Regions from separate parts of the Arthrobacter sp. UYEF36 genome, predicted to be linked through region 3. Evidence: riboswitches for the same ligand, from Rfam matches in the RefSeq annotation. Region 3 holds a riboswitch; each other region holds the start of a gene.
The links. A riboswitch is a leader RNA that binds a small molecule or an ion and turns the genes downstream of it on or off. The one in region 3 is predicted to bind S-adenosylmethionine.
Positions count from the first base shown of each region.

Region 1 (10,280 bases), on a different contig from region 3:
GGCCAAGGTGGCCGCGCCCCGGTCGCACATCTTACACCCCCCCCCGCCCCCCCCCCGCCCCCCCCCGCCCCCCCCGCCGCCGCCCCCCCCCCCCCCCCCCGCCCCCCCCCCCCCCCCCCGGCGGTGCTCAGGCGGTTTTGGCCGCGCGGAATCCGGCGTCGAGGTCGGCGAGGATGTCGTCGATGTGCTCCAGGCCCACGGAGAGCCGGACCAGGCCCGGGTTCACGCCGGCGACGGTCTGCTGTTCGGGGGAAAGCTGGCTGTGGGTGGTCGACGCCGGGTGGATGACCAGCGAGCGCACGTCGCCGATGTTGGCCACGTGCGAGTGCAGTTCGAGGGCGTCGACGAAGCGCTTGCCGGCCTCCGCTCCCCCGGCGATGTTGAAGGCGACGACGGCGCCGGTCCCCTTCGGGCCGTACTTGCGGCCGCGCTCGTACCAGGGGCTGGACGGCAGCCCGGCATAGGCGACCGATTCGACGTCGTCCCTGGCCTCGAGCCATTCCGCCACCTTGGTGGCGTTGGCGACGTGCCGCTCCACGCGCAGGCTCAGGGTCTCGAGGCCCTGGGCGATGAGGAAGGCGTTGAACGGGGACACCGCCGAGCCGAGGTCGCGCAGCAACTGGACGCGCGCCTTGAGGATGTAGGAGAGGTTGGCGCCAAGGGCGCCGTCCTTGCCGAGGTCCCGTGCGTAGACCAGGCCGTTGTAGGTGGGGTCGGGGGTGTTGAAGCCGGGGAAGCGTTCCGGGTCCTGGCCGAAGTCGAAGTTCCCCGAGTCCACGATCACGCCGGCGATGGCAGTCCCGTGGCCGCCGAGGTACTTGGTGGCGGAGTGCACCACGATGTCCGCTCCCCATTCGATCGGCCGGATGAGGTACGGCGTGGAGAGGGTGTTGTCCACGATCAGCGGGACCCCGGCCTCATGGGCCACCTGCGAGATTCCCTCGATATCCAGCACGTCCTGGCGCGGGTTGGAGACCACTTCGCCAAAGAACAACTTGGTGTTGGGCTGCACGGCGTCGCGCCACTGGGCCAGGTTGTCCGGGTCCTCCACGAAGGTCACGGAGATGCCGAACTTTTTCAGCGTGTGCGCCAGCAGGTTGTAGGTGCCGCCGTAAAGGCTGGGGCTGGCCACCACATGGTCGCCGGCCTCGGCAACGTTCAGGATGGCGAAGGTCTCCGCGGCCTGTCCGGAGCTCAGCAGCAGCGCCGCCAGTCCGCCTTCCAGGCTGGCCACCCGCTGTTCCACGGCGTCCTGGGTGGGGTTGCCGATCCGGGTGTAGATGGGGGCGAGTTCGGCGAGGGCGAAGCGGTTGGCGGCACTTTCGGCACTGGGGAAGACGAACGACGTCGTCTGGTAGATCGGCAGCGACCGGGCGCCGGTGGCGCTGTCCGGCTCCTGGCCGGCGTGGATCTGGCGGGTTTCGAAGGACCAGGCACTGGACATCGGGACACTCCTTAGGGGACCGGGCACAGACAGCCCCGGAGCCCCTCGGCCCGGGTCTGCACTGGCGCCGCGCTTGCCCTCCGGCGGGCGCCGGACGGCCAGGTCTTCACCCGCGGCACCCCACCGCGTGACGAGGGTTGCCGGCCAGCTAGCCGGGGCTGTGCGCTGGCACTCATGACCTGACCCCAGTCTAGGAACCGGTTCCGGGCTGTGGATAGCTTTGTGACGAAGATGAAGTTACGCGGGCGGCGGGGCGCAAAAGACCGGCCACTTCCCCGCCGTGACGCGGGGCCGCGCCCGGCCGGGAGCCCTCAAAAATGACATCCCACCACGGTTAGGAGAGCCTAAGCTGAGAGCCGGATCACAAAGTGTCAAGATGAGGGCATGCGCATGGATCACGTCTCTTACGCCTGTGAACAAGATGGCCTCGCTGCCACCACCGAACGAATTGCGTCTGCCCTCGGCGTCGAAGCCGTTAAGGGCGGAGTACACCCCCGATTCGGGACCCGCAACATGATCATCCCGCTCGCGGGACACAAGTATCTCGAGGTCGTGGAGGTCCTGAACCACCCCGCGTCCGACAAGGCCCCTTTCGGCCAGGCCGTCCGCGCCCGCTCCGAAGCAGGCGGCGGCTGGATGGGCTGGTGCGTCGAAGTTGCCGACCTCGCCCCGTTCGAGGAACGGCTCGGCCGCGCCGCCGTCAACGGCAACCGCAAGTTCCCCGACGGCCGCGAACTGGTCTGGAAGCAGATCGGCATCCTCGGGCTCATCGCCGATCCCCAGGTCCCCTACATGCTCAAGTGGGAAGGCGATCCGGAACTCCACCCGTCGAAGGCCTACGAGAGCAATGTCAAGATGTCCGCCCTCACGATTGCCGGCTCGGCGGAGCGTGTCACCGAATGGCTCGGTGTCCCGGTCGAGAAGCCGCTGGAGGACGTGGCCGTGAACTGGCTCGCTCCCCGTGGGACGCCCGGCATCCTCTCCGTCACGTTCGAGACGGCCTCCGGAGCCGTCACCATCTGACGCTTCACCGCCCAACACTTCGGCCGCCATCAGCGGGTGCCAATGACGTCACCCACCGATGGCGGCCGATAACTTTTTAACTCACCGCCCGCGTCTGCCGACTTTTAAGGGCAACGCGGGGTCACTTCGCGCCCGTCCGGAGGCTCCGGATGGGCGCGAAGTGACCCCGCGTTGCTTTGTGGACGCTCAGCCCAACCCGATGGACCGGCCGAAGAGGCTGAAACCGACGAACGCCACGATGTCCAGCACCGCGTGGGCAACCACCAGCGGCATCAGGCGGCGCGTTTTTGTGTAGACCAGCGCGAAGATGACGCCCATGATGGCGTTGCCGATGAACGGCCCGAAGCCCTGGTAGAGGTGGTAGCTGCCGCGCAGCATGGAACTGGTGAAGATGGCCAGCGGCAGGCTCCAGCCGAACTTGCCCAGCCGGTCCAGCAGGTAGCCCACCACGATCACTTCCTCCACGATCCCGTGCCGGATCGCGGAGAGGACCAGTACCGGCACGGTCCACCAGTAGGAGTCCAGCGCACTGGGGATGATCGCCGTCGTAATGCCCAGCGCCCGGCCCGCGGCGTAAAGTCCCAGCGACGGGATGCCGATCAGCGCCGCCAAGGCGAACCCCTGCAGCAGGTCCCTGCCGGGGCGGGCGAAATTGAGCCCCAGTTTCTGGAACGCCGTGACGCCGTGGCTGCTGCCGCCGGACAGGCCGGACGTCCGGTGGTCGGTGAGGAAATAGAGTGCCAGGACCACCGGCACCAGGGCGAAGAAGATATCCAGCAGCTGGTAGGTGAGATCGAAGTATTCGCGGCTGCTTTGCGAACGGTTCAGGGTGGAGGTCCCCTCCGCCAGCGGCGCCCGGGTCAGCTTGTCCAGCAACTGGACGACCGAGTATACGGCGGACTGCCCCAGGGACAGTCCCAGGACGATCCAGACTTCTAACCGCAGGCGGCGGCGGGCGGGAACGAGCATGTTCCTATCTTGCCCGGTCTTGGCATGCCCTGCCTTGCCGGCGTTGCCGCCTATGCTGGGGTTTATGAGTGCGCCCGGGAAAATCATCATGATCCGGCACGGCCAGTCCGCCGCCAACGCCGACACCTCGATCTACAACCGGGTGCCCGATTACCGGATTCCGCTGACCGAACTCGGCGTGGAACAGGCCCGGGCTGCCGGCGAGCAGGTCCGGCGGCTGCTGGACGGCCGTCCGGTGTGTGTATATGTCTCCCCGTACCTGCGGGCCTACCAGACCCTCGAGGCGCTCAACCTCGGCCCGCTGGTCGAGCGGGTGATCGAGGAGCCGCGGCTGCGGGAGCAGGACTGGGCCAACTTCCAGATCGCCGGTGAGATCGAGGACCAGAAGGAGCTCCGGAACGCCTACGGCCACTTCTTCTACCGCTTCCGGGAAGGCGAGTCCGGCTCGGATGTCTACGACCGGATCTCCTCCTTTATGGAGACCCTGTACCGGCACTGGTCCAAACCCAGCTACGCCCCCAACGCCCTGTTCGTCACCCACGGGCTCACCATGCGGCTGTTCTGCATGCGCTGGTTCCACTGGTCCGTGGAGTATTTCGAGTCCCTCAACAATCCGGACAACGCCGAGGTCCGCACCCTGTACCGCACCGGGAAGGGCAAGTACGAGCTGGACAAGCCGTTCAGCCAGTGGGAGGCGCGGCGTGTCGATGAGACGGTGCTGGACGCCCCGCCGATGTTCTTCTAGCAGCCTGGGGTTATTCCGGGACCCGGGCGATCACCTAGCGGGCGCGGACCCCCGCGCGCCAGACGGCGTGGGTCAGCGGCATGCCCGGCCGGTAGGCCAGGTGGGTGGCGGACGGCGCGTTCAGCAGGTGCAGGTCCGCGCGGTGGCCAACGGCGAGGGAGCCGACGGCGCGTTCGCCGTCGGCGTCGTTCCCGGACTCCCGGCCGAGGGCCAGTGCGCCGCCGTAGGTCGCGGCGCGCACGGCCTCATGCACGCTGAGGCCCATCTGGAGCACGGCGGTGGTGACGCAGAACGCCATCGAGCTCGTATAGGAGGTGCCCGGGTTGCAGTTGGAGGCCAGGGCGAGCTGCACGCCGGCGTCGAGCAGTTCCCGGCCCGGCGCCAGCGGCTGGCGGGTGGACAGATCGCAGGCCGGCAGGCACGTCGCCACCGTGCCCCGTCCTCCAGCCGCCCCGTCCCAGCCGGACCAGCTGGCCGCGAGGGCGTCGAGGTCGTCGGCGGACAGGTAGTTCACGTGGTCCACGCTGGCCGCACCGAATTCCAGCGCGAGCCGCACGCCGGGTCCTTCGCCGAGCTGGTTGCCGTGCACCCGCAGGCCCAGCCCGGCGTCCCGGCCGGCCTGGAGCACGCGCCGGGACTGGTCCTCGGTGAAGGCGCCCCGCTCGCAGAAGACATCGGCCCAGCGCACGAACGGCCGGACGGCGGAGAGCATGGCGCCGCAAACCAGGTCCGTGTACTCCTCGGCGTCCATGCCGGCCGGAACAAGGTGGGCGCCGAGGTAGGTGACCTCGTCCGCCACAGTGGAGGCGATCCGGGCGCTGCGGGCTTCGTTGTCGATGTCCAGGCCGTAGCCGGTTTTGGTTTCGAGGTAGGTGGTGCCCTGCGAGACGGCCTCGGCCACCCGGCCCAGGGCGAGCCGGGTGAGGTCGAAGTCGCTGGTGTTCCGGGTGGCGCCGGTGGTCACGGCGATCCCGCCGGCGCTGTAGCTCTCCCCTGCCATCCGGGCCTCGAACTCGGCGGTCCGGTCCCCGGCGAAGATCAGGTGGGTGTGCGAATCGACCCAGCCCGGCAGCAGGGCCCGGCCGCCGGCGTCGACTGAGATGTCGGCGGCCGGCGCGTCCGCCGCCTGCCCCAGCCAGGCGATCCGTTCACCCTCGATCACCACGGCCGCTCCCGTCAGGACCCGGTGGTCCGGGTCCTGGGTCATCAGCTCGGCGATGTTGGTGATCAGGGTGCTCATGAGTCCATTGTTCAGCGCCGGATGGACCAGCGCGTCGCAGCCAGCGCCTCCGCTGTCCGGGATGCCGGACCCGTGGCTGTGTTGCTGCCTGCGGCAGAGCCGGTGCCCTGGCCGGCAAGGATCAGCCCGGCAGCCAGTTCGGCGATGCCGGAGGAAGTCTGGAAGCCGTAGCCGCCCTGGCCGGCGAGCCAGAAGAATCCGGGGGCTTCGGCGTCGAACCCCACGACCGGGACGCCGTCGGCCGCTTCCGTCCGCAACCCCGTCCAGACCTGGCGGACGCCGCGGATGCCGAGGGTGGTGAGGGCGTTGAGCCGGGCGATGAGCGCCTCGACGTCCCCCGGGTGCGGCTGCGCGTCCTCGGGTCCGCTCGGTTCGTGTTCCGAAGGCGAGATCAGGACCTGCTCCCCGTCGCGGCGGAAGTAGAAGGAGTCGTCTGCGGCGGCCACCATGGGGCTGCCTTCCGGGAGGGGGTGCTCGACGTCGACGATCGCCGCGGTGCGCCGGTACGGCTGCAGCTGGACTTTCTCGACGCCGCTGAGCACGGCCAGCTCGTCGGCCCAGGCGCCGGCGGCGTTCACGACGACGCCGGCCTGGAAGCCCTCCTGCCCGGCACCGAGTTGCCAGCCGGAGCCGAGGCGCTGGGCCGAGTGGACGCGGGCGCCGGTGATGATGTCCACCCCGTTGGCTTCGGCATGCCGGCGGTGGTCCTCGAGCAGCAGGGGCGCGTTGCAGGCGAAGGAGCCGGTGTCCAGGCCGGCGGCGGAGAAGGAGTCCGGGAGCAGGGCCGGGCAGAGTTCCAGGGCTTCGGCGTGGGTGATCGGCCGCATGTGGCCGCTGGCCTGCTCCCGGACGGTGGCGTCGTCGCCGATCAGCAGAAAGCTGCGCGGTGAGAGCACCGGTTCCGGCCGGTTCGCGTCCTGGGCCGCGATCAGTTCGAGGGTGCGGAGGGTGAGCTCCTGCACCGCAGGCGGGCCGTAGCTGGGGATCAGCTGCCGGGCTGAGCGGGCCGAGGTGTGGTACGCCAGCGTCTGCTCGGCTTCCACCAGCGCGACGCTGCATTTTCCGGCCAGGGCTGAGGCAAGGGACAGGCCGGCGATACCGCCGCCGACAATCACGACATCGTAATTAGCTGACATGGGTCCATCCTTGCAGACGGAAGCGGTTGCGGCGCCGTTTATGGCGCCGCAACCCCGTTTCTGCTTATTTCCGGTGAAGTCCTGTTCAGCCGGCGACGGCGGCGCGGCTGCGCACGAAGGCCTGCACGCAGGACTCCACGTCGTCGGCGCTGTGCGCGGCGGAGAGCTGGACGCGGATCCGGGCCGCGCCCTTGGGCACCACCGGGTAGCTGAACGCCGTGACGAAAACGCCGTGGTGCAGCATGGCGTCCGCCACCTTGGCGGCCATCACGGCGTCGCCGAACATGACCGGAACAATGGCGTGCTCCCCCGGGAGCAGCTCGAAGCCCTCCTCGGACATCCGGCTCCGGAACAGCGCGGCGTTGGCGAAGAGCTTGCTGCGCAGTTCGCCGGAGCTCTCCACGAGGTCCAGTGCCTTGAGCGTCGCCGCGACGATGGCCGGGGCCAGCGAGTTGGAGAACAGGTAGGGGCGGGCCTTCTGGCGGAGCATCGCGACGACTTCGCGGCGGCCGGAGACGTAGCCGCCGGAGGCGCCGCCCAGGGCCTTGCCGAAGGTGCCGGTGTAGATGTCCACGCGGTCCGGGACGCCGGCGTGTTCCGGGGTGCCCGCACCGCTGGCGCCCATAAAGCCGACGGCGTGGGAGTCGTCCACCATGACCATGGCGTCGTATTTTTCCGCGAGGTCGCAGATCGCTTCCAGCGGGGCGAGGAAGCCGTCCATCGAGAAGACGCCGTCCGTGACGATGATCTTGCGGCGGGCCGGGTTCTCCTGCGTCGTGGCCTCGATCAGCTTGGATTCGAGGTCCGCCATGTCCTGGTTGGCGTAGCGGAAGCGCTGGGCCTTGCAGAGCCGGATGCCGTCGATGATCGACGCGTGGTTCAGGGCATCGGAGATGACGGCGTCTTCCGGGCCGAAGAGCGATTCGAACACGCCGCCGTTGGCGTCGAAGCAGCTGGAGAACAGGATGGTGTCCTCGGTGCCCAGGAACTTCGAGACGCGTTCCTCCAGGGCCAGGTGCAGGTCCTGGGTGCCGCAGATGAAGCGCACGCTGGCCATGCCGAAGCCGCGGTCGTCCATCGCGGTCTTGGCGGCGGCAATGATCTCCGGGTGGTCTGCGAGGCCCAGGTAGTTGTTGGCGCAGAAGTTCAGCACGTCCGCGCTTCCCTCGCCGATCTGCCCGGCTTTGATGTGGTTGGCCTGGGGCGAGTCGATGTGCCGCTCGGTCTTGAACAGGCCGGCGCTGCGGATCTCGTCCAGTTCGTGCTGCAACTGGTCCTTGATGGCTGAATACATGGGTTGTGCTCCTCAGCTGGTGGGTCGGTGGGCCGGATCGGGCGGCGGGTTTTAGAAGCAGGTCCAGTCGAGGACCACTTTGCCGCCCACGCCGGCGCGGGCGATTTCGAAGCCTTTTTCCCAGTCGGTGGCGGGAAGGGTGTCCGTCACGACGGCGGAGATGTTGGCGTGCAGGACCGGGTTGGAGGACAGCATGGCGCTCATGGCGTACCAGGTCTCGAACATTTCGCGGCCGTAGATGCCCTTCATGGTCAGCATATGCGTGACCACTTTGCCCCAGTCGATGTCGATCGACTGGCTGGGCAGTCCCAGCATCGCGATCCGGCCGCCGTGGTTCATGTTGTCGATCATCTCAGGCAGGGCCGTGGGGTGTCCCGACATTTCCATACCGATGTCGAAGCCCTCGCGCATGCCCAGTTCGCGCTGGGCGTCCTTGACGCGCATCCTGGAGACGTCGATCGCGAGGTCGACGCCGAGGGCCCGGGCCAGTTCCAGCCGCGGGGCAGAGACGTCGGTGATGGCGATCTTGCGGGCGCCGGCGTGGCGGGCGACGGCGATCGCCATCAGTCCGATGGGACCGGCGCCGGTGATCAGCACGTCCTCGCCGACGAGGGGGAAGCTGAGCGCGGTGTGGACGGCGTTGCCAAAGGGGTCGAAGATGGCGCCGAGTTCCGGCGTTACGGAGGGGTCCTGGTGGACCCACACGTTGGTTTCGGGGATCACGACGTACTCGGCGAAGGCGCCGTCGCGCTGGACGCCGACGCTGACGGTGTTGATGCACATCTGCTTGCGGCCGGCGCGGCAGTTGCGGCAGATGCCGCAGACGATGTGGCCCTCGCCGGAGACGCGGTCGCCGACTTTGACGTCCAGGACGTCCTCGCCGGTCCCGACGACCTCTCCGTAGAACTCGTGGCCGGCGATCAGGGGGGCGTTGATGATGCCCTGCGCCCACGCGTCCCACGACTGGATGTGCAGGTCGGTGCCGCAGATGCCGGTGGTCATGACGCGGATCTTGACGTCACCCGGGCCGGTTCCCGGTTCTGGACGGTCCACGAGTTCGAATCCTGCGTGGGCGCCGGCCTTGTAGAGAGCCTTCATGGGCCTTCCTAACTGTGCCATTCCTCAGGCACGTGGGGATCCGCTGCGTGGAACAGCCGGTGTGGGACAACTCACCCCATTAGAGCCGCTGCAAAGCGTTAGCACAACCGGAATTTTCTCAATCGACGATTTAGCTATTCCTTGTGCATAGACTGATCGGCATGGAAATCCACCAGCTGGAGATGCTCCGCGAACTCGGGGCCCTCGGAAGTGTAAAAGCCGTCGCCGAAACCCTGCTCGTCACGCCCTCGGCGGTGTCGCAGCAGCTGGCCGCCCTGCAGAAATCCGTGCAGGTGCCGCTGACCCGCAAGGAGGGCCGGAACCTGGTCCTGACCGAGGCCGGGCAGGTCCTCGCGGACGCCGGCGCCGCCGTCGTCAGCGCCATGGCGGACGCACGGACGGCGATCGGCGCCTACCACGGCTCCCCGGTGGCGGCGGTGACGCTCAGCGGGTTCCACAGCGCGGGGCAGGCCTTGTTCGCCCCGCTCGCCCGGCTGCTGGCCGGGCCGGGGCAGCCGCGGATCCTGCTCTCCGACGAGGACGTGGCCCAGCAGGACTTCCCCGCGCTGACGGCCCGCTATGATCTGGTGCTCGCGCACCGGATGGACCACAGCCCGCGCTGGCCCGGGGAACGCGTAGCGGTGATTCCGCTCGCGCACGAGCCGCTGGACGTCGCCCTGCCGTCCGGGCACCGGCTGGCAGGCCAGCGGGCGGTCACGGCGGACGACGTCGTCGGGGAGCCCTGGGTGACCAGCCGCACCGGCTACTCCCCGGCGGACGTGCTCTCCGCCGTCGCGGCCGTCTCGAGCCGGGAACTGAACATCGTCCACCGGATCAACGACTACTCCACGGTGGCGGCGCTGGTGGCGACCGGGAGCGTGATCGGGCTGTTGCCCCGGTTCACGGCGCGGCCGGTGCTGAACCCGGACATTGTGCTGAGGCCGCTCGAGGGCATCAGCACCCGGCGCCGGATCGACATCCTGGCCCGCCCGGAGAACCTTAAACGCACATCGGTCATGATGGTCTGCGAAGCACTGCAGACCATCATGACCGATTTAGTGGATGGCTAAGGTTTAGCCTTCGACGCCGAGGCGCTTCAGGATCAGCTCTCGGACGCGTCCGGCGTCGGCCTGGCCGCGGGTCGCCTTCATAACGCCGCCGACGATTGCGCCGATCGCCTGGACCTTGCCGCCGCGGATCTTGTCCGCGACGTCGGGCTGCGCGGCCAGGGCCGCGTCGATGGCTTCGAGCAGGGGTCCGTCGTCGGAGACCACAGCGAGGCCGCGCTTCGCCACGATCTCCGCCGGGGTGCCTTCGCCGGCGAGCACGCC
Region 1 is NZ_JBEPOX010000018.1:9-10,288, forward strand. Features, by position in the region: gene ABIB29_RS19235 (bifunctional o-acetylhomoserine/o-acetylserine sulfhydrylase) at 128-1,444, opposite strand; SAM riboswitch class IV at 1,509-1,624, opposite strand; gene ABIB29_RS19240 (VOC family protein) at 1,829-2,467, shown strand; gene ABIB29_RS19245 (CPBP family intramembrane glutamic endopeptidase) at 2,654-3,436, opposite strand; gene ABIB29_RS19250 (histidine phosphatase family protein) at 3,501-4,181, shown strand; gene hutI (imidazolonepropionase) at 4,216-5,421, opposite strand; gene ABIB29_RS19260 (NAD(P)/FAD-dependent oxidoreductase) at 5,433-6,557, opposite strand; gene ABIB29_RS19265 (glycine C-acetyltransferase) at 6,643-7,851, opposite strand; gene tdh (L-threonine 3-dehydrogenase) at 7,903-8,949, opposite strand; gene ABIB29_RS19275 (LysR family transcriptional regulator) at 9,111-10,019, shown strand; gene gatB (Asp-tRNA(Asn)/Glu-tRNA(Gln) amidotransferase subunit GatB) at 10,023-10,280, opposite strand, start outside.
Region 1: linked by a shared signal. The riboswitch ahead of ABIB29_RS19235 (bifunctional o-acetylhomoserine/o-acetylserine sulfhydrylase) and the one ahead of ABIB29_RS14920 (DUF1737 domain-containing protein) in region 3 are both predicted to bind S-adenosylmethionine.

Region 2 (10,280 bases), on a different contig from region 3:
CACGGGCCGCAGGGCTGGTTCAAGAACCTCATGGGAACCGTCAATAACAGCAGCGCCAACTCGGTGGTCATCAGCATCGCCCTGCCCGCCGGCGTCGAGGTTGAGGCCGGCACGGTCAGCGGCGACGGCATGGTCTCCGGGATCAGCGGGCGCACCCGGCTGAACACGGTCTCCGGTTCCGTCCTGGCCGACGGCACCTCCGGGGACCTGTCCGTCAACACCGTCAGCGGCGAAGTGATCGCACGCAACCACCACGGCGTTCTGACGGCCAAGAGCGTCTCCGGCGAGATCACAGCCTCCGGCGATTTCAGCCACATCCGCGCCAACACCGTCAGCGGGGACCTGAGCTTCGACCTGCACGGCTTTACCCAGGACTTCGGCGCCAACGCGGTCTCGGGTGATGTCACCATCCGCCTCCCGCACGACGTCGGCGTGGACATCATTGCCAAGTCCGCCAGCGGCGCCGTTGTGATTGACGACCTGAGATACAACCAGCCCAGCGGCACCGTGCAGACCATAGCCGGGCCCGACGCGCAGCTCATGCTGGTCCGCACCAACTCCGTCTCGGGCAGGACGTCGATTTTCCACAGCCAGCCCGGCACTGATACCACCACGGGCCCCTGATGCCTCCGGTCTTTGCCCACGGGGCGCTGCGCCTGTATCTGCTCGCGCTGCTGGAGTCCGGCCCGAAGCACGGCTACGAACTCATCAAGGCCCTCAGCGCACGCTTCGGCGGCACCTACTCCCCCAGCGCCGGAACCATCTATCCGCGCCTGGGCAAGCTCGAGGAGGAGGGGCTGGTGGCCACCCACACCGAGGGACGCCGGACCTACTACAGCATCACCCCGGCCGGGCTCGTGGAGCTGAACAGCCGGCGGGATGAACTCGCCGACGTCGAAAACGACATCTCCGCATCGGTCCGGCGGCTCGCGGACAACCTGCGGCACGACATCAAGGCCAACATGCGGGGTCTGCGGGCCGATCTGGCCGCCACGGCCGAGGCCGCGCGTTCCTCGGCGCGCGCGGCCGGATCCACTGTCGCCTCACTCGCGGGCCAGCGCTACTCGCAGGAGGGCGACAGCCGGCTGCGTGAAGCGGAGATGCTGGTGCAGGCGTTCCGCGATGACATCCGCGTGGAACTGCGCCGGCACGGCGGCCGGCATCCGATTACTTCCGTGACGCTGGAGACGGTCAAGACGGTGCTGGACCAGGCACGGATCTCCATTCGCAACTCCCTGGACTGATTCGCGGTGGGTTTGTCCCCCTGGGACGATGCCCGCCCCGCCGGTTCGCGGCGGGTGCCCTGATGTGGGAGACTTGAGGGCAGCTCTTTTGAGTACCAGAAATTAAGGAGGCCAGCTATGAGCAAGCGTGCACGTAAACGTCGTGACCGTAAGCGTGGCGGCGCGAACCACGGCAAGCGCCCCAACACCTAAGCAAAGCTTGGAATGACAGCTTTAAACGAATGACCCCGGAAACCTCACGGTATCCGGGGTCATTCGTTTTTGTCTGGCGTGACGCCGCGGTGTCCCCGGGTCAGGCCTCGACCGAGCTGGAGTGAATCCGGTCCAGGATCGAGTTCTTGAGATTCTCCGGGGCAGCCTCGGTGCAGGAGCGCTTCACCATGACGCGGATGACACATTCGAGGTCGTACTGCTCAAAGCATTCCGGGCACCCGTCCAGGTGGTCCTTGATCTCGGCGATGTCATCGTGCGTGAGGGCACCATCCAGATACTCGTAGATACGTTGCATCCGGGCGTCGTCGCAATCGCCCAGTCCCTGGCAGTCGCTCATTTCCTGTTCTCCTGTTTGTTGCTTCCGGCCGCCGCTGTGGCATCGGCGGCCCTGAATCCCCGCTCGGCGGCGTAGTCGGCGAGCATGTCCCGCAGCATCTTCCGGCCCCGGTGCAGGCGGGACATCACGGTCCCGATCGGGGTGTTCATGATGTCTGAAATTTCCTTGTACGCGAATCCCTCGACGTCGGCGAAGTAGACCGCCAGCCGGAATTCCTCGGGAATGGCCTGCAGGGCGCGCTTCACGTCGGAGTCCGGCAGGTGGTCCAGCGCCTCGGCCTCCGCCGATCGGAGTCCGGACGAGGTGTGCGACTCGGCCCGGGCGAGCTGCCAGTCCTCGATGGTGTCCGAGTTCGACTGCAGCGGCTCGCGTTGCCGTTTGCGGTAAAGGTTGATGTAGGTGTTCGTCAGGATGCGGTACAGCCAGGCTTTGAGGTTGGTGCCCGGCTTGTACTGGTGGAACGCGGAAAACGCCTTCGTATACGCCTCCTGGACCAGGTCCTCGGCATCAGCGGGATTCCTGGCCATTCGCATGGCCGCGGAGTACAGCTGGTCAACGTATTGCATCGCGTCGCGTTCAAAACGTACCCGGCGCTCCTCCGTGGTTTCCGTCGCCACGTCCAGGGCCTGCCCGTCCACGATCGTCTCCCGGGCGGCAGCATCCTGCACGGCAGCTGTCGCCGCGCCGTCTGCCCCTGGTGCCTCAGTCCCTGCGGCGGAGCCGGACGCGGGCGCCGTTCCAGTTTCCGGGGCAGGTTCGGGGATTGCGCCGGCGGGGCCGGCAGCAGGTGACTTCGCGGGCGTGGCGCCGTTTCCGGCGACCTCGTGCATGGCCGCAACGGCCGGATCCATGGTGCTCATTGCGTCCCAGTCTACTGTCACGTTGCGGCGGGCGCCCGGAGCCGCCGAAACTGCCGGGCTGGTTCGTTCCTGCAGGGCCATCGTCCACAATTCCGCCGGGTCTGCCGCCACATGGGCGTCCTTCACCAGAATCAAATCTCCGCCTTCCCGCTCATCTTCAGGTCATCGTCCAGCCGCACAACGGCGGCCGGGATCTTTCATTCACAACCCCGCCCGGCGGGCAAATATTCCGCAAAAGTGCAAGACTAGAACCGGTTCCCCCGCATCGATTCCGCGGTTCGTTCATCCAGGAGGAAATTCATGTCCTTTGTCCGCTTTCTCGCCCGGCCCATGCTCGCCTCCAGTTTCGTCCTTGCAGGCATGGACAAGCTCAAGAACGCGGATGATACGGCCACGCAGCTCTCACCCCTGCTGCGCCGTGCGGCTGAATCCCTGCCGTTCCAGACCAACGAAAAGGTGCTGGCCCGCGTTATCGGCGGAACCCAGGTCGGAGCAGGCGTGCTCTTCGCGCTGGGCAAGTCAGCGCGCCTCGCCGCCACGGTCCTTGCCGTCATCTCCGCACTCAACGGCTACGTTGAATGGCGCAGCGCCGACATCACCTCCAAGGAGGGCCGCGACGCCCGCCGCAAGCAGCTGCTCAAGAACGTCTCGCTGACCGGAGGCGTGCTGCTGGCTGCCGTCGACACGAACGGCCGGCCCAGCCTGGCCTGGCGGGCCGAGCACCTCGCCGCGGACGCCAAGAAGAATGCCGGCCACTTCGCCGCCGACGTCAAGAAGTCCACCGGCCACCTCGCCACCGACGTCAAGAAGACCACCAACAAGCAGCTGAAGAAGGCCGACAAAGCCGTGCGCAAAGCTGTAGACCACACCGTCGGAGCCTAAAGCAGCAATGACAGGCACCACCCCCACCGCAGCTGCCCCCTCCGTCCCCGCCGCGGGCGCACCGCTCTGGCGGGCGCCGTTCGCCGAACAGCCGCTCGACGCAACGGTTACCGTTCCGGGATCCAAATCCCTGACCAACCGCTACCTTGTGCTGGCCGCCCTCGCCGATGGACCCTCGCGGTTGCGGGCCCCGCTGCATTCCCGGGACTCCGCGCTCATGATCGAGGCACTGCGGCAACTCGGGGCCACCATCACGGAGGTTCCGGGGGACGGCGACTTTGGTCCCGACCTGGCCATCACGCCCATCAGCCAGGACGCCGCCGGGTCCCCGACCGGCATCGACTGCGGACTGGCCGGGACGGTCATGAGGTTCGTCCCGCCCGTCGCGGCTCTGCGCCGGGGAGTGACACTGTTCGACGGCGATCCGCACGCGCGCAACCGCCCGATGGGGCCGATCATCGAGGCGCTCACCGGGCTGGGCGTCGCCGTCACCGCGCCCGACGGCGGTCCCGCCTCCTCGCTGCCGTTCGCCGTCGCCGGTACCGGCGACGTGCGGGGCGGCCACCTCGTCATCGATGCCAGCGCTTCCTCGCAGTTTGTGTCCGCGCTGCTCCTGACCGGTGCCCGCTTCACCGAGGGACTGCACCTTGAGCATCAGAACCAGGACCACGCCGGGAAGCCCGTCCCCAGCCTGGACCACATCAACATGACAGTTGCCGTACTCCGCGGAGCCGGGGTCGCCGTGGACGATTCCCGCCCGAACCACTGGATTGTCTCCCCCGGGCCCATCCGCGCCTTTGACCTCAGGATCGAACAGGACCTCTCCAACGCGGGCCCATTCCTGGCGGCGGCCCTCGCCACCCGCGGCACAGTCCGCATCCCCAACTGGCCGGCCGAGACCACCCAGGTCGGCGATCTGTGGCGCAGTATCCTCACGACGATGGGGGCCACGGTGACGCTCACGGACGGCACCCTGGCCGTCACCGGCGGCCCGGAGATCAAGGGAGCGGACTTCGACGAGACCAGCGAACTCGCCCCCACAGTCGCAGCACTGTGCGCCCTGGCCAGCGGACCCTCCCGGCTGAGCGGCATCGCGCATCTCCGCGGGCACGAAACAGACCGGCTGGCCGCTCTCGTCGCAGAGATCAACCGCCTGGGCGGCGACGCCGAGGAGACCTCCGACGGCCTCATCATCCGGCCCGCACCGCTGCACGGCGGTGTCGTCCACAGCTACGCCGACCACCGTATGGCCACCGCAGGCGCCATCCTGGGCCTGGCCGTTCCCGGCATCGAAGTCGAGGACATTGCGACCACCGCCAAGACGATGCCGGACTTCCCGCAGTTGTGGGAGTCCATGCTCGCCCAGGGCACCGCCGGAAGCGCAGCCCCCGCAAAGAAGGACGCCTCCGGTGGCACGCAGCACTGACTCCTGGGACGAATCCGACGTCCGGATCCGCCCCAACAAAAAGGGCACCCGGCCCCGCACCAAGGACCGGCCCGCCTACGACGACGCCGTCACGGGGCGGATCATCACCGTTGACCGCGGACGGTACACGGCCGTCGTCGCCGAAGGCACCCCCGAAGAACGAAAGATCATCGCAGCCCGGGCCCGGGAACTGCGCCGCAACCCCGTCGTCGCTGGCGACTTCGTCTCCCTCGTCGGGGACGTCAGTGGCGAATCCGACACCCTGGCCCGGCTGGTCAAGATCCAGGACCGCAGGACCCTGCTGCGGCGCAGCGCCGACGACACGGACCCGATCGAGCGCGCCGTCGTCGCCAATGCCGACACGCTGGTGATTGTGGTGGCGGCCGCCAATCCGGAGCCCCGGACCGGGTTCATCGACCGGGCCCTCGTGGCCGCGTACGACGCCGGAATCGAGCCGTTGCTGCTCGTCACCAAGGCCGACGTCAAGGATCCCGCGGAACTCCTCTCCAACTACCAGCACCTTGCCTTCCCGGTGATCATCTCCAAGACGGCGGACTCCGCCGCCTCCGGCATCGATGCCCGCTCGGACGACGGGCTTTCCGCCCGGCTGGACAAGGACGCCGTCTCCCAGCTGCGCGCCCACCTCGACGGGAAGGTCACCGTCATGCTGGGCCACTCCGGGGTGGGCAAGTCCACCATGGTCAACGCACTGACCGGCGCGGAGCGCGCCACCGGCGGCGTCAACGCCGTGACCGGGCGGGGCCGCCACACCTCCTCCTCCGCGCTGGCCCTCAAAGTCAACGATGCGCCGCCGGGCAGCTGGATCATCGACACCCCCGGCATCCGCTCCTTTGGCCTGGCCCACGTGGACCCCGACCGGATCCTGCGCTCCTTCCCGGATCTCGAGCCCGGCACCGACGACTGCGAGCGGGGCTGCAAGCACGATTCCAGCGCCGTCAACTGCGGGGTGGACGCCTGGGTGGCCGCCGGCCATGCCGGCGAGTCCGGCCCCGCCCGGCTCGCCTCGCTCCGCCGCCTGCTGGGCACCGACCCGCGGATGGAAGCCCAGGACGTCAAGGAACTGGGCACCGTCTCCTAGCTCCCCGGCCGTCAGCCGCCCCGTGCCCGGCCGCATCCGGCGGCGCAGGCCCGTGGCCTCCCGCCCCGCAGCCCGCTTTGGCGGTAGTTTGGAACCATGAGTCAACCCGCTTCGAGCTACAACGATGACCTGCGCCTTGCCCATGTACTGGCAGATTCCGTAGATTCCCAGACCATGAGCCGCTTCAAGGCACTCGACCTTCGGATTGAGACGAAGCCGGACCTGACGCCGGTAACCGACGCCGACAAATCGGTCGAGGAGGCCATCCGCGGCCAACTCTCCCGCTCCCGTCCGCGCGACGCCGTCCTCGGCGAGGAGTTTGGCAGTTCCGGCCATGGCTCCCGCCGGTGGATCATCGACCCGATTGACGGGACCAAGAACTTCGTCCGCGGCGTGCCGGTCTGGGCCACGCTGATTGCCCTCGTCGACGAGGGCGAGCCGGTCGTCGGCGTCGTCAGCGCCCCGGCGCTGGGCAAGCGCTGGTGGGCCGCCAAGGGCGCCGGCGCCTATATGGGCCGTTCGCTGGCTGCCGCCACCCGGCTGAAAGTCTCCAACGTCTCCAAGCTCTCGGACGCCTCCCTGTCCTATTCCAGCCTGGGCGGCTGGAAGCAGCGCGGCAACCTCGACGAGTTCCTTGACCTCACCGAGAAGGTCTGGCGCACCCGCGCGTACGGCGACTTCTGGTCCTACTGCCTCGTGGCCGAAGGTGCCGTCGACATCGCCAGCGAGCCCGAACTGAACCTCTACGACATGGCCGCGCTGGTCCCGATCGTCACGGAGGCCGGGGGACGCTTCACCTCCCTCGAAGGCGAAGACGGCCCGTTCGGCGGCAACGCCCTCGCCACCAACTCCATCCTGCACTCGGAGGTTCTCAAGCGCCTCAACCCGGGCCTGGACGACCTGCTCTAGACTTTTCCGGCGGCGTTCTGCAGTTTCCGGCGGCATCGCGTAACAAAGCACTTCACATTCATGCCCCGCCTTTTCTGCGGCGGCAGGCATGTCCTAGGCTCGGAGCAGGTCACGAGTGCCAGCGCTAAACCCCGGTTTGCTGGCCGGCAACCCTCCATTCGCGGTGGGGTGCCCCGGGTGACGACCTGGCCGGTCCGGAACGGACCCGGCAAGCGCGGATCCCCGGTGTGTGGGGTCCTTTTCGAGCGAGGTCCCATGACGACTGCCACCATTCCTGCCACCCCTGACTTTCAGACCGGCGCCAGCCCGGCCCGTCCCGATGCGCGGTTCGCCGTTGCCCGACGGCCGCTGGCCGCCGTGACCGGCGCCGAGATCCAGGCACCGCTCATCCAAGGCGGCCACGTCCGCTACGCCAACCTGGACTACGGCGCCTCGGCCCCTGCCCTGTCCGTGGTCTCGGCCTACCTCAACGAGATCCTGCCTTACTACGCCAGCGTCCACCGCGGCGCCGGCTACGCCTCGCAGATCAGCACCTCGGTCTACGAGAACGCCCGCACCATTGTCCGGGAATTCGTGGGCGGCCGGCCGGACGATGCGGTGATCTTCACCCGGAACACCACCGATTCCCTGAACCTGCTGGCCGGCTGCCTGCCCGCCGTCGACGGTGTGCACACCGGCGAGGTGCTGTACCTCGACATCGAGCACCACGCCAACCTGCTGCCGTGGCAGCGCGTCCCGCACCGCAGCGTCATCGCTGCCCCCACCCTCGCCGCCACGCTGGAACTGCTCCGCGCGGAACTCGCCCACGGCGGCGTCAGCCTGCTCGCCGTGACCGGCGCCTCCAACGTCACCGGCGAGATCCTGCCGATCCGGGCCCTGGCCGCCCTGGCCCACGACTACGGCGCCAGGATCGTCGTGGACGCCGCCCAGCTGGCACCCCACCGGCGGATCGACATCGCCGCGGACGACGTCGACTACCTCGCCTTCTCCGGGCACAAGCTCTACGCACCGTTCGGCGCCGGGGTTCTGATCGGCCGGCCCGACTGGCTCGACGCCGGCACCCCGCATCTGGCCGGCGGCGGAGCCGTGCAGGACGCCAGGATTGACAGCGTCAGCTGGACCACCGGCCCGGCCCGGCATGAAGGCGGCTCCCCCAACGTCCTCGGCGCCGCGGCCCTGGCCCGGGCCACCCAGGTGATCGCCGATCTGGACGTGGACCAGTGGCACGCGCACGAAAACGCCATCCGGTCCTTCCTCGTCGAGGGCCTTAGCCGGATTGACGGTGTGACGGTCCACCAAATCTTCTCGGACAGTGCCTCCTTCGGCTCTCCGGCGGGCGCCGGGCCGGGCAACGCCGCCGGTACCGGCACCGGCACGATCGGCGTCGTCAACTTCTCGGTGGAAGGCTACGACGCGGGACTGGTTGCTGCGTACCTGTCGGCCGAACACGGCATCGGGCTGCGCGACGGCCGCTTCTGCGCGCACCCACTGCTCCGGCGGCTCGGGCTCCCTTCGGGCTCGCTGCGGGCCAGTTTCGGTGTGGGGTCCCGGCTGGAGGACGCCCAGCGCCTTCTCGCCGCCCTCCAGGAACTGCGCCGGACCGGCCTCGGCTGGGACTATGTCGTGGACGCCGGACGCTGGGTGCCGTCCAACGACACCCGCAGCTACCCGCACTGGGCCCCCAACACGCCCGGCACCGCCGGCGCTGCCCCCTGCACGCAGGACTGACAGCTCCCCCGCCGGGGAGTCCGCTGTCCCGGCCGGGAATCACCGACCCTGCCGCGTGCGGTAAATTCGAAAGGTACCATCCGGACCTGCCGAAGGAGATCGCACGTGGCACGCGGCGGACCCAAACTGCATCAGGAACGGCGCCAGGAGCTGGGGCAGAGTTTCCAGGACGGCGGGGAACAATATGAACGCGTCCGTCCCGGGTACCCCGACGACTCGGCTGACTGGCTGGTCCCCCGGGGCGCCAGGGACGCCGCGGACCTCGGCGCCGGAACCGGGAAGTTCACCGCGCTGCTGGCCGTGCGCGGCCTGCACACGGTCGCGGTGGACCCGTCCGCCGACATGCTGGAACAGCTGCGCCGGACGCTTCCGGGCGTCACCGCCGTCGAGGGTACCGCCGAGCACACCGGGCTGCCCGCGGGGGCGTTCGACCTCGTCACCGTCGCCCAGGCCTGGCACTGGTGCGATCCGCTCCTGGCCAGCACGGAGATCGCACGGATCCTCCGCCCCCACGGGGTGCTGGGGCTGATCTGGAACCAGCTGGACACGTCCGTTCCCTGGGTGCACCGCCTCTCGCGCATCATGCACGCCGGCGATGTGCACAAACCGCACTTCACACCGCCCCTTGGCCCGGAATTCACGGGACTGGAGAGCCACCTCACCCGCTGGGAAGATCCGGTGCGGACCGCCGACATCATGGAGCTGACGAAGTCCCGCAGCTACTACCTGGCCGCCAGCGAAACGACCCGGGCCAAGGTCCTGGGCAACCTCGACTGGTACCTGCACGGGCACCTTGGCCACCACCCCGGCGAAGTCCTTCCGCTCCCCTACCTGACGCAGAGCTGGCGGGCCGTCCGGGCCTGACCGTCTCCGGCGCCGCCTGACGGTAGGCTGGAAACTGTGAAGACCAGTCTGCCCTCCTCCTCGATCGAGGACTACGTCAAGGTCATCTACTCCTTTACGGAGTGGCAGGACAAGCCCATCACCTCCACCCAGCTGGCCCAACGGCTCGGCGTCGCCAACTCCTCGGTCTCCGAAATGGTGCGCAAGCTCAAGGACCAGGGCCTCGTGGACCACCAGCCCTACAGTGCCATCACGCTGACGGCCGACGGCGTCCGGCTGGCGTTGTCCATGGTCCGGCGGCACCGGCTCATCGAAACCTTCCTGGTCCGTGAGCTCGGCTATCGCTGGGACGAGGTCCACGACGAGGCCGAGCTCCTGGAGCACGCCGTCTCGGACACTTTTATCGACCGGATGGCAGCAAAGCTCGGGAACCCGGTGCGGGACCCGCACGGCGATCCGATCCCGGCCGCGGACGGTTCCGTCCTGATGCCCGCTGCCCACCGGATGAGCGATCTCGATGACGGGCACAAGGGCCGGATCACCCGCATCAGCGACGAGAACCCTGAATTGCTGCGCTACCTTTCCGCCGAGGCGATTGATCTGGACGCGGAGGTGGAGGTCGTGGGCCGCAAGCCGTTCGGCGGCGCCCTGGTGGTGCGGATCGGATCCGGTGCGGCCCGGCACGAGTTCGACCTCGCCGAGGAAGTCGCCTCCGCCCTCTGGGTCCACAGCGAGTCCG
Region 2 is NZ_JBEPOX010000001.1:582,605-592,884, reverse strand. Features, by position in the region: gene ABIB29_RS02830 (DUF4097 family beta strand repeat-containing protein) at 1-624, shown strand, start outside; gene ABIB29_RS02825 (PadR family transcriptional regulator) at 624-1,244, shown strand; gene ABIB29_RS19960 (50S ribosomal protein bL37) at 1,362-1,436, shown strand; gene rsrA (mycothiol system anti-sigma-R factor) at 1,537-1,794, opposite strand; gene ABIB29_RS02815 (sigma-70 family RNA polymerase sigma factor) at 1,791-2,735, opposite strand; gene ABIB29_RS02810 (DoxX family protein) at 2,955-3,536, shown strand; gene aroA (3-phosphoshikimate 1-carboxyvinyltransferase) at 3,544-4,962, shown strand; gene rsgA (ribosome small subunit-dependent GTPase A) at 4,946-6,061, shown strand; gene hisN (histidinol-phosphatase) at 6,158-6,970, shown strand; SAM riboswitch class IV at 7,078-7,191, shown strand; gene ABIB29_RS02790 (aminotransferase class V-fold PLP-dependent enzyme) at 7,226-8,698, shown strand; gene ABIB29_RS02785 (class I SAM-dependent methyltransferase) at 8,804-9,562, shown strand; gene ABIB29_RS02780 (metal-dependent transcriptional regulator) at 9,599-10,280, shown strand, end outside.
Region 2: linked by a shared signal. The riboswitch ahead of ABIB29_RS02790 (aminotransferase class V-fold PLP-dependent enzyme) and the one ahead of ABIB29_RS14920 (DUF1737 domain-containing protein) in region 3 are both predicted to bind S-adenosylmethionine.

Region 3 (10,280 bases):
GGCCTTGTACAGGTAAATCCGCACCCCGGCTTCCAGCAGCGCCTCATAGTAGGACTGCTGGGCGTGGTGGACCAGGAACTGGTCGCCCTTTTCGGAGACGAAGAGTTCGACGTCGACCCCGCGCTGCGCCGCCGTCGTCACCGCATACAGCAGCGAATCATCGGGGACGAAGTACGGGCTGCAGATCGAGATCTTGCGCTGCGCCGAGTAAATCAGCGTGTTGAAGAGCCGCAGGTTGTTTTCAGTGATGAAGCCGGGGCCGCTGGGCACCACCTGGGCGGTGACGTTCCCGGCGTGCAGTTCGGGCCGGTGCGCGAGCTGGCCCTCGAGGGATTCGTCGGTTTCACTGAGCCAGTCGGTGGCGAAGACGACGTTCAGCGTGGTGACGATCGGTCCGCGCAGGCAGGCCATCAGCTCGACCCACTCGCGGCCGATCTTGCGGTGCCGGGAGTTGTTGTAGGAGGGCTCGATCAGGTTCTGCGACCCGGTAAAGGCGATCTCACCGTCGATCACCATGATCTTGCGGTGGTTGCGCAGGTCCGGCCGCCGCCATTGCCCGTGCACGGGCCGCAGCGGAAGCATGGGCCGCCAGCGGATCTTGCTGGCCTTGAGCCGGGCGATCAGCTTGCTGTAGCCCTGGATGCGCAGGGTCCCCAGGTGGTCGAACAGGACGCGGACTTCGACACCGCGTTCGGCCGCCGCCTCCATCTCGGTCAACAGCTCATCCGTGACGTGGTCCGAGCTCAGGATGTAGAACTCGGCGTTGACGAACGACTTCGCCTCCCGGACGGCAGCCGCCATCGCCTTGATCGAGTCCGGGTAGCCGGGCAGGAGCTCCACGTGGTTGCCGTCCACCATCGGCAGCGAGCCCAGCGTCTTGTTCAGTTCCGCCGCCGAGGACACCCATTCCGGGCCCTCGTAGCGGCTTTCCACCATCGCCAGATCGGAGGCCCCGGCGCGTACCCGGGTGTTCACGGCGTCCTGTTGCGCCCGGCGCTTGCGGGAGAGCCGGAAGTTGCCGAAGAGCAGGAAGAGGACCAGGCCGACGGCCGGAACGAAGAAGATGATCAGGAGCCAGGCCATAGCCGTAGTGGGACGGCGGTTTCCGGGGATGATGCCGAGGGCCAGGACCCGGATGGCGAGGTCAACCACGGTCAGGATCAAAATCATCCAGGACGGGAGAGTTTCCGTCAGGGAAAATGGCCACAACACAGACGAACCCCTCAAGTTCCAGACCCGCGGGACAGTTCCGGAACGGGCAACGGTCAAATCCTATCCCGCAGCCCGCCGCAGTGAGCCGCACTAAGCTGAAGCCATGACTTCTCCTGCTGCCGCTCCCGCCCCTGTCCCGGTGCTGGTCTTCCTGGATCCGGCATTCGACGGCGGCCGGCTGGCCGATGCCACCCGGCCGCAGCTGATGGCGACGGACCAGGGCGCCACCCGCGGCGACGGGGTTTTCGAGTCGCTGCTTGCGGTGGGCGGGCAGCCCCGCAAGCTCCAGGCGCACCTGGACCGGCTGGCCGGGTCGGCCCGGCTGCTGGAGCTGGACATCCCGGCGGAGGAAACCTGGCGCCGGGCCATCGCGACGGCGATCGGCGAATTCCGGCGCCAGCACGTGCCGGGCGCCGGGACCGTCGAGGACGACGAGCTTGTGGTCAAGCTCCTCGTGACCCGCGGCGTCGAAGGCGCGGGCACGCCCACCTGCTGGGTCCAGGCCTCCGCCCCCGGGTCCGCCGGGAGGCGCCAGCGCGAGACCGGCGTCGACGTCATCCTGCTGGACCGCGGCTACGACAGCGACATCGGGGAACGGGCCCCGTGGCTGCTCATGGGCGCCAAGACTCTGTCCTACGCCGTCAACATGGCCGCGCTCCGCTACGCGCATGCCCAGGGTGCGGACGACGTTATTTTCACCTCCGCGGACGGCCGTGTGCTGGAGGGTCCGACGTCGACCGTGTTGCTCGCGCACCTGGAGACCTCCGACGACGGCGCCGGCGGGGTCCGCACCGTCCGGCGGCTGATCACGCCCCAGCTGGACAGCGGGATCCTGCCCGGCACGTCGCAGGGTGCCCTGTTCATCGCGGCCAAGGCCGCCGGCTGGGAGCTGGGCTACGGCCCGCTGGAGCCCCGCGACCTGTACGACGCCGACGCCGTCTGGCTGATCTCCAGCATCCGGCTGCTGGCGCCCGTCAACCGCATCGACGGCAAGGAAATCGGCACCCCCGAGCTGCGCCGGCAACTCACCGCAGAGCTCAACGCGCTCTACGCCACGATCGAGTAGTCCTCCCCGCCTCCAAAGCAACGCGGGGTCACCTAGCGCCCATGCGGGGCCGCCGGATGGGCCGTATCTGACCCCGCGTTGCTGGGAGGAGCGTTACTTAACATGACGACGGCGGCGGTGCGGGCCGGCGTCGCAGGTGTTACGTTTTTTGGTGAGTAATGAGAACCGGCGCCAAGCCCTGACTGGCCGGTCGGCAACCCTCCCTTTCGCGGCGGGGTGCCTCAGGTGAATACTCGGCATATCGACCATTCGAGCTGCAAGCGTGAAAGAAAGAAGGAGATCCGTCGTGCCTGACGCGTCCGCCCCCGCTGTCCCCGGGACAGCACCCGCCCCGTCCCCCGCAGTCCCCGGTGCCGCCGAGGAAAAACTGGCCTACCGCCTGTTCACCGGCCCCGATGACCGCGCCTTCTGCGAGCGCGTCTCGGCCGCCCTCGCCGAGGGCTACGTGCTGCACGGCAGCGCGACCGCCACCTTCAACGGCAGCAGCGTCATCGTGGCGCAGGCCGTCGTGCTGCCGGCGGCGATCGCCAGCGCCGATGCCGCCGTCGCCAACGCCGTGGATGACCTTGAGTTCGACGGCGGGGGCCACGCGTGAGCTACGCCGGGGACCTCAGCCCGCAGGAGGCCTGGGCCAAGCTGGAGGACGGCGCCATCCTGGTGGACGTCCGCACCGAGGGCGAATGGGCCCACATCGGCATCCCCGACACCGCGTCCGCGGGCAGCAAGCGGAACGACCCGCTCTTCATCCAGTGGAACCTGGCCGGCGGCATCCCCAATTCGCAGTTCGTTGAGCAGCTGAAACTGCAGGCTCCCGGGGGCGAAGGCACCGAGCTGGTCTTCCTTTGCCGTTCGGGCGCCCGGTCCGTTGCCGCGGCGATTGCCGCGACGGACGCCGGTTTCGTCTCCTACAACGTTCTTGAGGGCTTCGAAGGCGAACCGGACCGCCACGGCGAGCGGACTGTCAACGGCTGGAAGAACCGCGGCCTGCCCACCAACCTCGGAGAGCACTAAGTGACCTTCAACCCTGATGCCGCCGGCTGGAGCGCCGACACCCAGGCCGTCCGCGGCGGACTCGACCGCACCGGCTTCCAGGAAACGTCCGAACCGGTCTTCCTGAACTCCGGCTTCGTCTACGAATCCGCAGCCGCCGCGGAGCGCGCCTTCACCGGCGAGGACGAGCGCTTCGTTTACTCCCGCTACGGCAACCCCTCGGTGGCCACTTTCCAGGAACGGCTCCGGCTGCTCGAAGGCACCGAGGCCTGCTTCGCGACCGCCTCAGGCATGTCCGCGGTCTTCACTGCCCTCGGCGCCCTGCTGGCCGCCGGCGACCGGGTGGTCGCGGCCCGTTCGCTGTTCGGATCCTGCTTCGTGATCCTCAACGAAATCCTTCCCCGCTGGGGCGTCGAGACGGTCTTCGTGGACGGCCCGGACCTGGAGCAGTGGCGGTCGGCGCTGTCGGAGCCCACGACGGCGGTCTTCTTCGAGTCGCCGTCGAACCCGATGCAGGAAATCGTGGACATCGCCGCCGTGAGCGGGCTGGCGCACGCCGCCGGGGCGACGGTCGTCGTGGACAATGTCTTCGCCACCCCCCTGCTGCAGCGCTGCGGGGAGCTCGGCGCCGATGTGATCGTGTATTCCGGAACCAAACACATCGACGGCCAGGGCCGGGTGCTCGGCGGGGCGATCCTGGGCACCAAGGAATTCATCGAGGGCCCGGTCAAGCAGCTCATGCGCCACACCGGCCCGGCGCTCTCCGCCTTCAACGCCTGGGTGCTGACCAAGGGGCTGGAGACCATGTCCCTGCGGGTGAACCACTCCTCCGCCTCCGCGCTGCGGCTGGCCGAATGGCTGGAACAGCAGCCCGCGGTCAGCTGGGTCAAGTACCCGCTGCTGCCGTCCCATCCGCAGTACGATCTGGCTGCCCGGCAGATGAAAGCCGGCGGCACCGTTCTGACCTTCGAACTCTCCCCGTCCGCCGGTCGTTCGGCGAAAGAGGCCGCGTTCGCTCTGCTGGATGCGCTGCGGATTATCGACATCTCCAACAACCTGGGCGATTCGAAGTCCCTGATCACCCACCCGGCCACCACAACGCACCGCGCCATGGGGCCCGGGGGGCGGGCGGCGATCGGGCTCAGTGACGGTGTGGTGCGCCTCTCAGTGGGCCTTGAGGACCTTGAGGACCTGACCCGCGACCTCGGCCAGGCGCTCAAGCAGGTCTAAGACTGTTCCGGCCCGCGGTGGGTCAGCCGCGGCGGACCCACCGCAGGGATGAGTCCTCGTCCACAGGGTCCCCGGTGACAGTTCCCCGCGTCGTCACCTCGACCGCACGTTCGACGACAGCGGCCAGGCCGCCTGCGTGGTAAGGCTCCCGCTGCAGCTGCGACCCGGTGCCCTCCGCCAGGATCCGGCCGACGCCCGCCCGCACCAGCTCCAGCTCGCCCTGTTCCGCCAGCACCGGTGCGACGAAATCCACCAGTGCGTGGACCACCTCCGCGGCCGGGGCCGGGGTGAAGGTCCCAAAGTCCAGCAGCTGCCCGCGCAGTCCGCAGTTGCTGGCCTGCCAGGCCGCCATCCGCAACAGCAGCGTCGGCACCGGGGCGGGATCGACGCCGTCGTTCCATTCCCGGGACGCCGACTCCACGAGCGCGCGCACCAGCACGGCGATCAGCGCCGCGTCCTCGGCGCGCAGGCAGACATCGGCGACCCGGATCTCCACGGTCGGATGATTCCGGCACAGCCGCGCGTCGAAATAGACCATTCCCTCGTCCATCAGGACGTTGCTTTCCACCAGCCGGGTCACCAGCCGCCGGTAGACCGGCAGGCTGCCGAAGATCATCGTGGGACCCGACCCCGGCCAGCGGTTCCACGCCTGGGTGCGGTAGCTTTCGAACCCTGTCTCTGCGCCGTTCCAGTACGGGGAGTTCGCGCTGAGGGCGATCAGCACGGCGAGCTTGTCGCGGATCCGGTCCATCACGGCCACGCCTTCCTCCGGCGACTCCACAAAGGTGTGGACGTGCAGGCCGCAGGTCAGCTGGTTCCGGACCGTGAGCCCGAAGCGCTGCTGCATGGTCCGATAGCGCTGATTCGGCGTCAGGTGAGTGGCGGAGCCGTGCGGCGAGGTGGCGAGGGCGGCGACGCGGCCGCCGTGCACCCGGGCGGCGCGGTCCGCGTTGGCCCGGCCCTGGTTGAGCTGCCGGAGCAGTTCGGTGTAGTCCAGGCACGGCCGCGTCTGGGTTTCGATCTGCTCCAGTTTGAGTTCATAGCTGAAATCGGTGCCCTCGCCGATGTCATGCAGCCGTGCCGGGTCGACCGGACCGGCGTCCTGCTTCGGTGGGACCAGGCTGGGCAGCATGACGTCGGCGAGGGCCAGCAGCATCCCCGTTTCCGGGTCGACTATCAGCAGTTCTTCCTCCACGCCGAAGGTGCGCATGTCTCTATTGTGCGACACGATCCGCCGAAACGCTCTAGGACAACGCGAGGTCACTCCGCGCCCATGCAGGGCCTCCCAATGGGCGCGATCTGACCCCGCGTTGCTGGGGGTGTTCAGTCTTGGAAGTACTCGATCTTCGCGCCGATGGTGTTGAGCCGCTCGGCCAGGTCCTCGTAGCCGCGCTCGATCACGTAAATGTTGCGCAGTTCCGAGACGCCGCGGGCGGCCAGCATCGCCAGCAGCAGGCAGGCCGCGGGGCGGAGTGCCGGCGGGCAGCCCACCTCGGCCGCACGCCATTTGGTGGGTCCGTTGACGTAGATCCGGTGCGGGTCCAGCAGCTGCACCTGGGCGCCGAGCTTGTTCAGCTCGGTCAGGTAGATCGCCCGGTTGTCATAGACCCAGTCGTGGATCATCGTCTGGCCCTGGGCATTCGCGGCGATGACCGCGAAGAACGGCAGGTTGTCGATGTTCAGCCCGGGGAACGGCATGGGGTGGATCTTGTCCTCGGGGGCGCGCAGTTCAGAGGTCCTGGTGGTGACGTCCACCAGCCGGGTGCGCCCGTTCCGGGCGAGGTACTCGCCGGAGACCTCCAGCCGCTGGCCCATCTGTTCCAGCGTCGCGAGTTCGATTTCCATGAATTCGATCGGGACGCGCCGGATGGTCACTTCCGAGTTCGTGACGATGCCCGCGGTGATCAGGCTCATCGCCTCGATCGGGTCCTCGGACGGGAAGTATTCGATGTCGGCGTCGACGGCGGGCACCCCGGCGATCTTCAGCGTGGTGGTTCCCACGCCCTCGATCCCGACGCCGAGCATCTGCAGGTAGAAGCAGAGATCCTGCACCATGTAGTTGGGGCTGGCGTTGCGGATCACGGTGGTGCCGCTGCGGTGCGCGGCGGCCATGATGGCGTTTTCGGTGACGGTGTCGCCGCGTTCGCTGAGCACGAAAGAGCGGTCGTGCCCGTCCGACGGCGGCGCCTGCACGGCGTAGAAGCCGGCGCTGGCGTCGACGCTGAGGCCGAACTGGCGCAGCGCCTGCATGTGCGGCTGCACGGTGCGGGTGCCGAGGTCGCAGCCGCCGGCGTAGGGCAGCCGGTATTCGCTGGATTCGTCCAGGAGCGGGCCCAGCAACATGATGACGCTGCGGGTCCGGCGGGCCGCCTCGACGTCCATCGAGTCGAGGTCCAGCACGGCCGGGCGGCGGATCTGCAGGTCGTTGGCGTTGAGCCAGGTGCATTCGACGCCGATGCTGGTCAGCACCTCGACGATCCGGTTGACCTCTTCGATCCGGGCGAGCCGCCGCAGGGTGGTGGTGCCGCGGTTGATCAGGCTGGCGCAGAGCAGGGCGACGCCGGCGTTCTTGCTGCTGTTGACGTCGACGGAGCCGGAGAGGGTGCGGCCGCCCTCGACCCGGAGGTGCGTCATGGCCGGCCGGCCCACCTTGACGATGCTCCGGCCGAAGATGGACTCGAGCCGCTGGATCATTTTCAGGCTCAGGTTCTGCTTGCCCTGTTCCATGCGGGCAACCGCGCTCTGGCTGGTTCCCAGCTCGGCGGCGAGCTGCCCCTGGGTCCAGCCTTTCTGGCCACGGGCGTCGCGGAGCAGGGCTCCGACTTCTTCAGCAGTCTCTTGAGTCATTCCCAGAAAATATCACGGATGATTTATTCTCCTCCGCGGTTCCGGCCGAAATGCCGTGTAGCTCACAGAAATACCCGCGCCGTGCGATAACAGCCGTTACTGCCGTGCGAGGAAGACCATGTTCCAGGTCCCCGCCGCGAGCGAGGCGGCGACGGCTGCGCCGGCCATCAGCACCCCTCCCAGCAGCACCCAGGCATCCACCCCGCTGAAGGTCGATTTCCGCGCCCAGGTCCGGTGTGCGCCGCCGAAGCCCCGGGCCTCCATGGTGACCGCGAGCCGGGAGGCGCGCCGGACAGCCTGCACCAGCAGCCCGAAGCTCTGCCCCAGGGTGGCGCGGAGCCGCTGCAGCGGACTCCCGTGGGAGCCCACACCGCGGGCACGGCGTGCCATGCCAATGGTCTGCCATTCTTCGGCCATGAGCCCCACGAGCCGCATCGCGGCCAGCGTCCCGAGGACGAAGCGGTGCGGCAGCTTCGCCTTCTGCGCGAGGGCGTCGGCCAGGTCCGTGGGGTCCGTGCAGCTCATCAGCAGCACTGCCGGCAGGGCAATGGCCAGGCCGCGGAGCATGAACCCCAGCCCGAGCTCAAGGGATCCTTCGCTGATAGACCAGATCCTGGCGTCCAACAGGATGCTCCCGCTGTCCGGCGCCAGGATCGTGGTGCTCCAGCCGCCCAGTGCGGCGGCCAGGATCAGCGGCCAGCCGCGCTGCCAGAGCAGGCCGAGAGTCAGCCCGGCCAGCGGAAGGATCGCCAGCTCGAAGGCCAGGGCCACCGAGGCGGACACCCAGTCGATGGACAGCGCCAGCACCATCGTGATGAGCATCACGGCGGCGAACTTTGCCAGCGGGTTGGCGCGGGTCAGCAGGGCATGGTTGCCGCGCAGCATCAGTTCCTGCCTCATGGCGCGGCGACCTTCCCGGGTTCCTGGTGTTCGGGGGCCCGGAGGCTCAGCTCGGTGCCGCCCAGGACCTCGCTGAATTCGGCATCGTGCGTCACGGACACGACGGCGGTGCCGTCGTCGAGCAGCTCGGAGAGGAAGGAAGCCAGTTCCGCCCAGGTGTTGGCGTCCTGGCCGAAGGTGGGTTCGTCCAGGACGAGCACCTGCGGATGGGCGGCGAGGATGGTGGCTACCGACAGGCGCCGTTTTTCGCCGCCCGAGAGCGTGTAGGGGTTGGCGTCCACCAGCTCCGTGAGCCGCAGCCGCTCCAGCAGTTCGTCCACGCGTTCCTCGCCGCGGCCCAGATGCCGGGGCCCAAACATCAGCTCATCGAGCACCCGCCCGGTGACGAACTGGTGCTCGGGTTCCTGGAACACGGTGCCGATCCTGGCGATCAGCTGCTGCGCCTTCCACCGGTACGGATCGATCCCGGCACCGGCGCTGAGATCCAGCGTGGCAGAAACCGTGCCGGACACGGGCGCGAGCAGGCCGGCGAGCGTGAGGGCGAAGGTGGACTTCCCGGAGCCGTTGGGGCCGGTGATGGTCAGGGCCTCCCCGGCCCGGACCTGGGCCGTGATGCCGGACTGCACGGGTTTCGGCGGGATGGGCCGGAAACCGCCGCGGAGACCGGCCCGGCGCGGCCGTTCGCGCGACACGGCCAGGCTTTCCGCGGCCAGCAGGAGCCGCCCCGCGGTGCTGGCGCCGGCTGCGTTCCCTCCCGGCGCGCCGGACGCGCCGGCATCCCGCGCACCGCCGCGCGCCCGGGTCGGCGGCACGTAGCCCGGCACCCAGACGCCCGCCGCGGTAAGCATGTCCCGTGCCTGCGCCAGGACCTGGTCCGGCGGCCCGTCGATCAACACGGCGGAGTCAGTGGCCGATCCCGGCTGCAGCACCACAATCCGGTCCACAAGGTCCTTCCAGACCGAAACCCGGTGCTCCACCACCACCAGGGTGGCTCCGGTCTTCTCCAGGCAGCGGCCGACGGCGTCGCGGACTTCCAGGACGCCGGCAGGATCCAGGTTGGCGGTCGGTTCGTCGAGCAGGATCAGCCCGGGGCGCATCGCCAGGATGCCGGCGAGCGCCAGGCGCTGCTTCTGCCCGCCGGAAAGCGCAGACGTCGGGTGGTCCAGCGGCAGCCGTCCCAGCCCGACGTCGTCCAGCGCTTCCGCTACCCGTGACCAGATATCCGCCGGGGGCACGGAGAGGTTTTCCGCGCCGAAGGCGACATCGTCGCCGAGGCGCGAGAGCACCACCTGGGTCTCCGGGTCCTGCTGCATCAGCCCGGCCCGGCCGCGCCGGGCCCGCGGCGGGGCGCCGTCGATCAGCAGGCTGCCGGCCTCGTCCGCGTCCTCGGGGTCCGCCGCCGCGGCAGGCGCGCGCTCAGTGCTGCCCGCGGCGCTGTCACCGAGCACACCGGCCAGGGCGTGGAGCAGCGTGGATTTGCCGGCACCCGAGGGTCCCAGCAGCAGCACGCGCTCCCCGGGCCGGATGTCCAGGTCCAGGCCGCTGACGGCGGGCCGGGACCGGCCGGCGTGCCGCCAGCCCCAGCCACGGGCGGTGATTGCGGCCGGGCGGACTGTATCGGAGGTTGTCATGATCAGTGTGCGGACGTCAGGAGAAGACCGGCTCCGCGGCTGCCTTGCGGGAGGCAAAGGAACTCAGCACCCCGGTCCTGGCCAGGCCGCGGGTGGCGAGCCAGGACAGCCCGCCGGCGATCACGGCGCCGGAGATGGCAGTGAAAATGATGTACGCGAGCTTGTCGCCGCCGGCGTAGGCGATGTTCCAGCCCCAGGGCATGAATGAATCGTTCAGACCGCAGAACAGGCCCGCCCCGGCACCGGCCAGCAGGGACACCGGCAGGTTGAACTTCCTGTACATAAAGGCGGCGAAGACCAGTTCGGCGCCAAGGCCCTGCAACAGGCCGGAGATGAGCACCGTGGTGCCGTACTGCGAGCCCATGATCAGCTCGCCGGTGGCGGCCACGGCTTCGCAGAACAGC
Region 3 is NZ_JBEPOX010000010.1:55,537-65,816, reverse strand. Features, by position in the region: gene cls (cardiolipin synthase) at 1-1,170, opposite strand, end outside; gene ABIB29_RS14925 (aminodeoxychorismate lyase) at 1,316-2,278, shown strand; SAM riboswitch class IV at 2,433-2,547, shown strand; gene ABIB29_RS14920 (DUF1737 domain-containing protein) at 2,646-2,873, shown strand; gene ABIB29_RS14915 (rhodanese-like domain-containing protein) at 2,870-3,289, shown strand; gene ABIB29_RS14910 (O-succinylhomoserine sulfhydrylase) at 3,290-4,498, shown strand; gene ABIB29_RS14905 (glutamate--cysteine ligase 2) at 4,521-5,708, opposite strand; gene ABIB29_RS14900 (UDP-N-acetylglucosamine 1-carboxyvinyltransferase) at 5,822-7,345, opposite strand; gene ABIB29_RS14895 (energy-coupling factor transporter transmembrane component T family protein) at 7,442-8,245, opposite strand; gene ABIB29_RS14890 (ABC transporter ATP-binding protein) at 8,242-9,876, opposite strand; gene ABIB29_RS14885 (ECF transporter S component) at 9,893-10,280, opposite strand, start outside.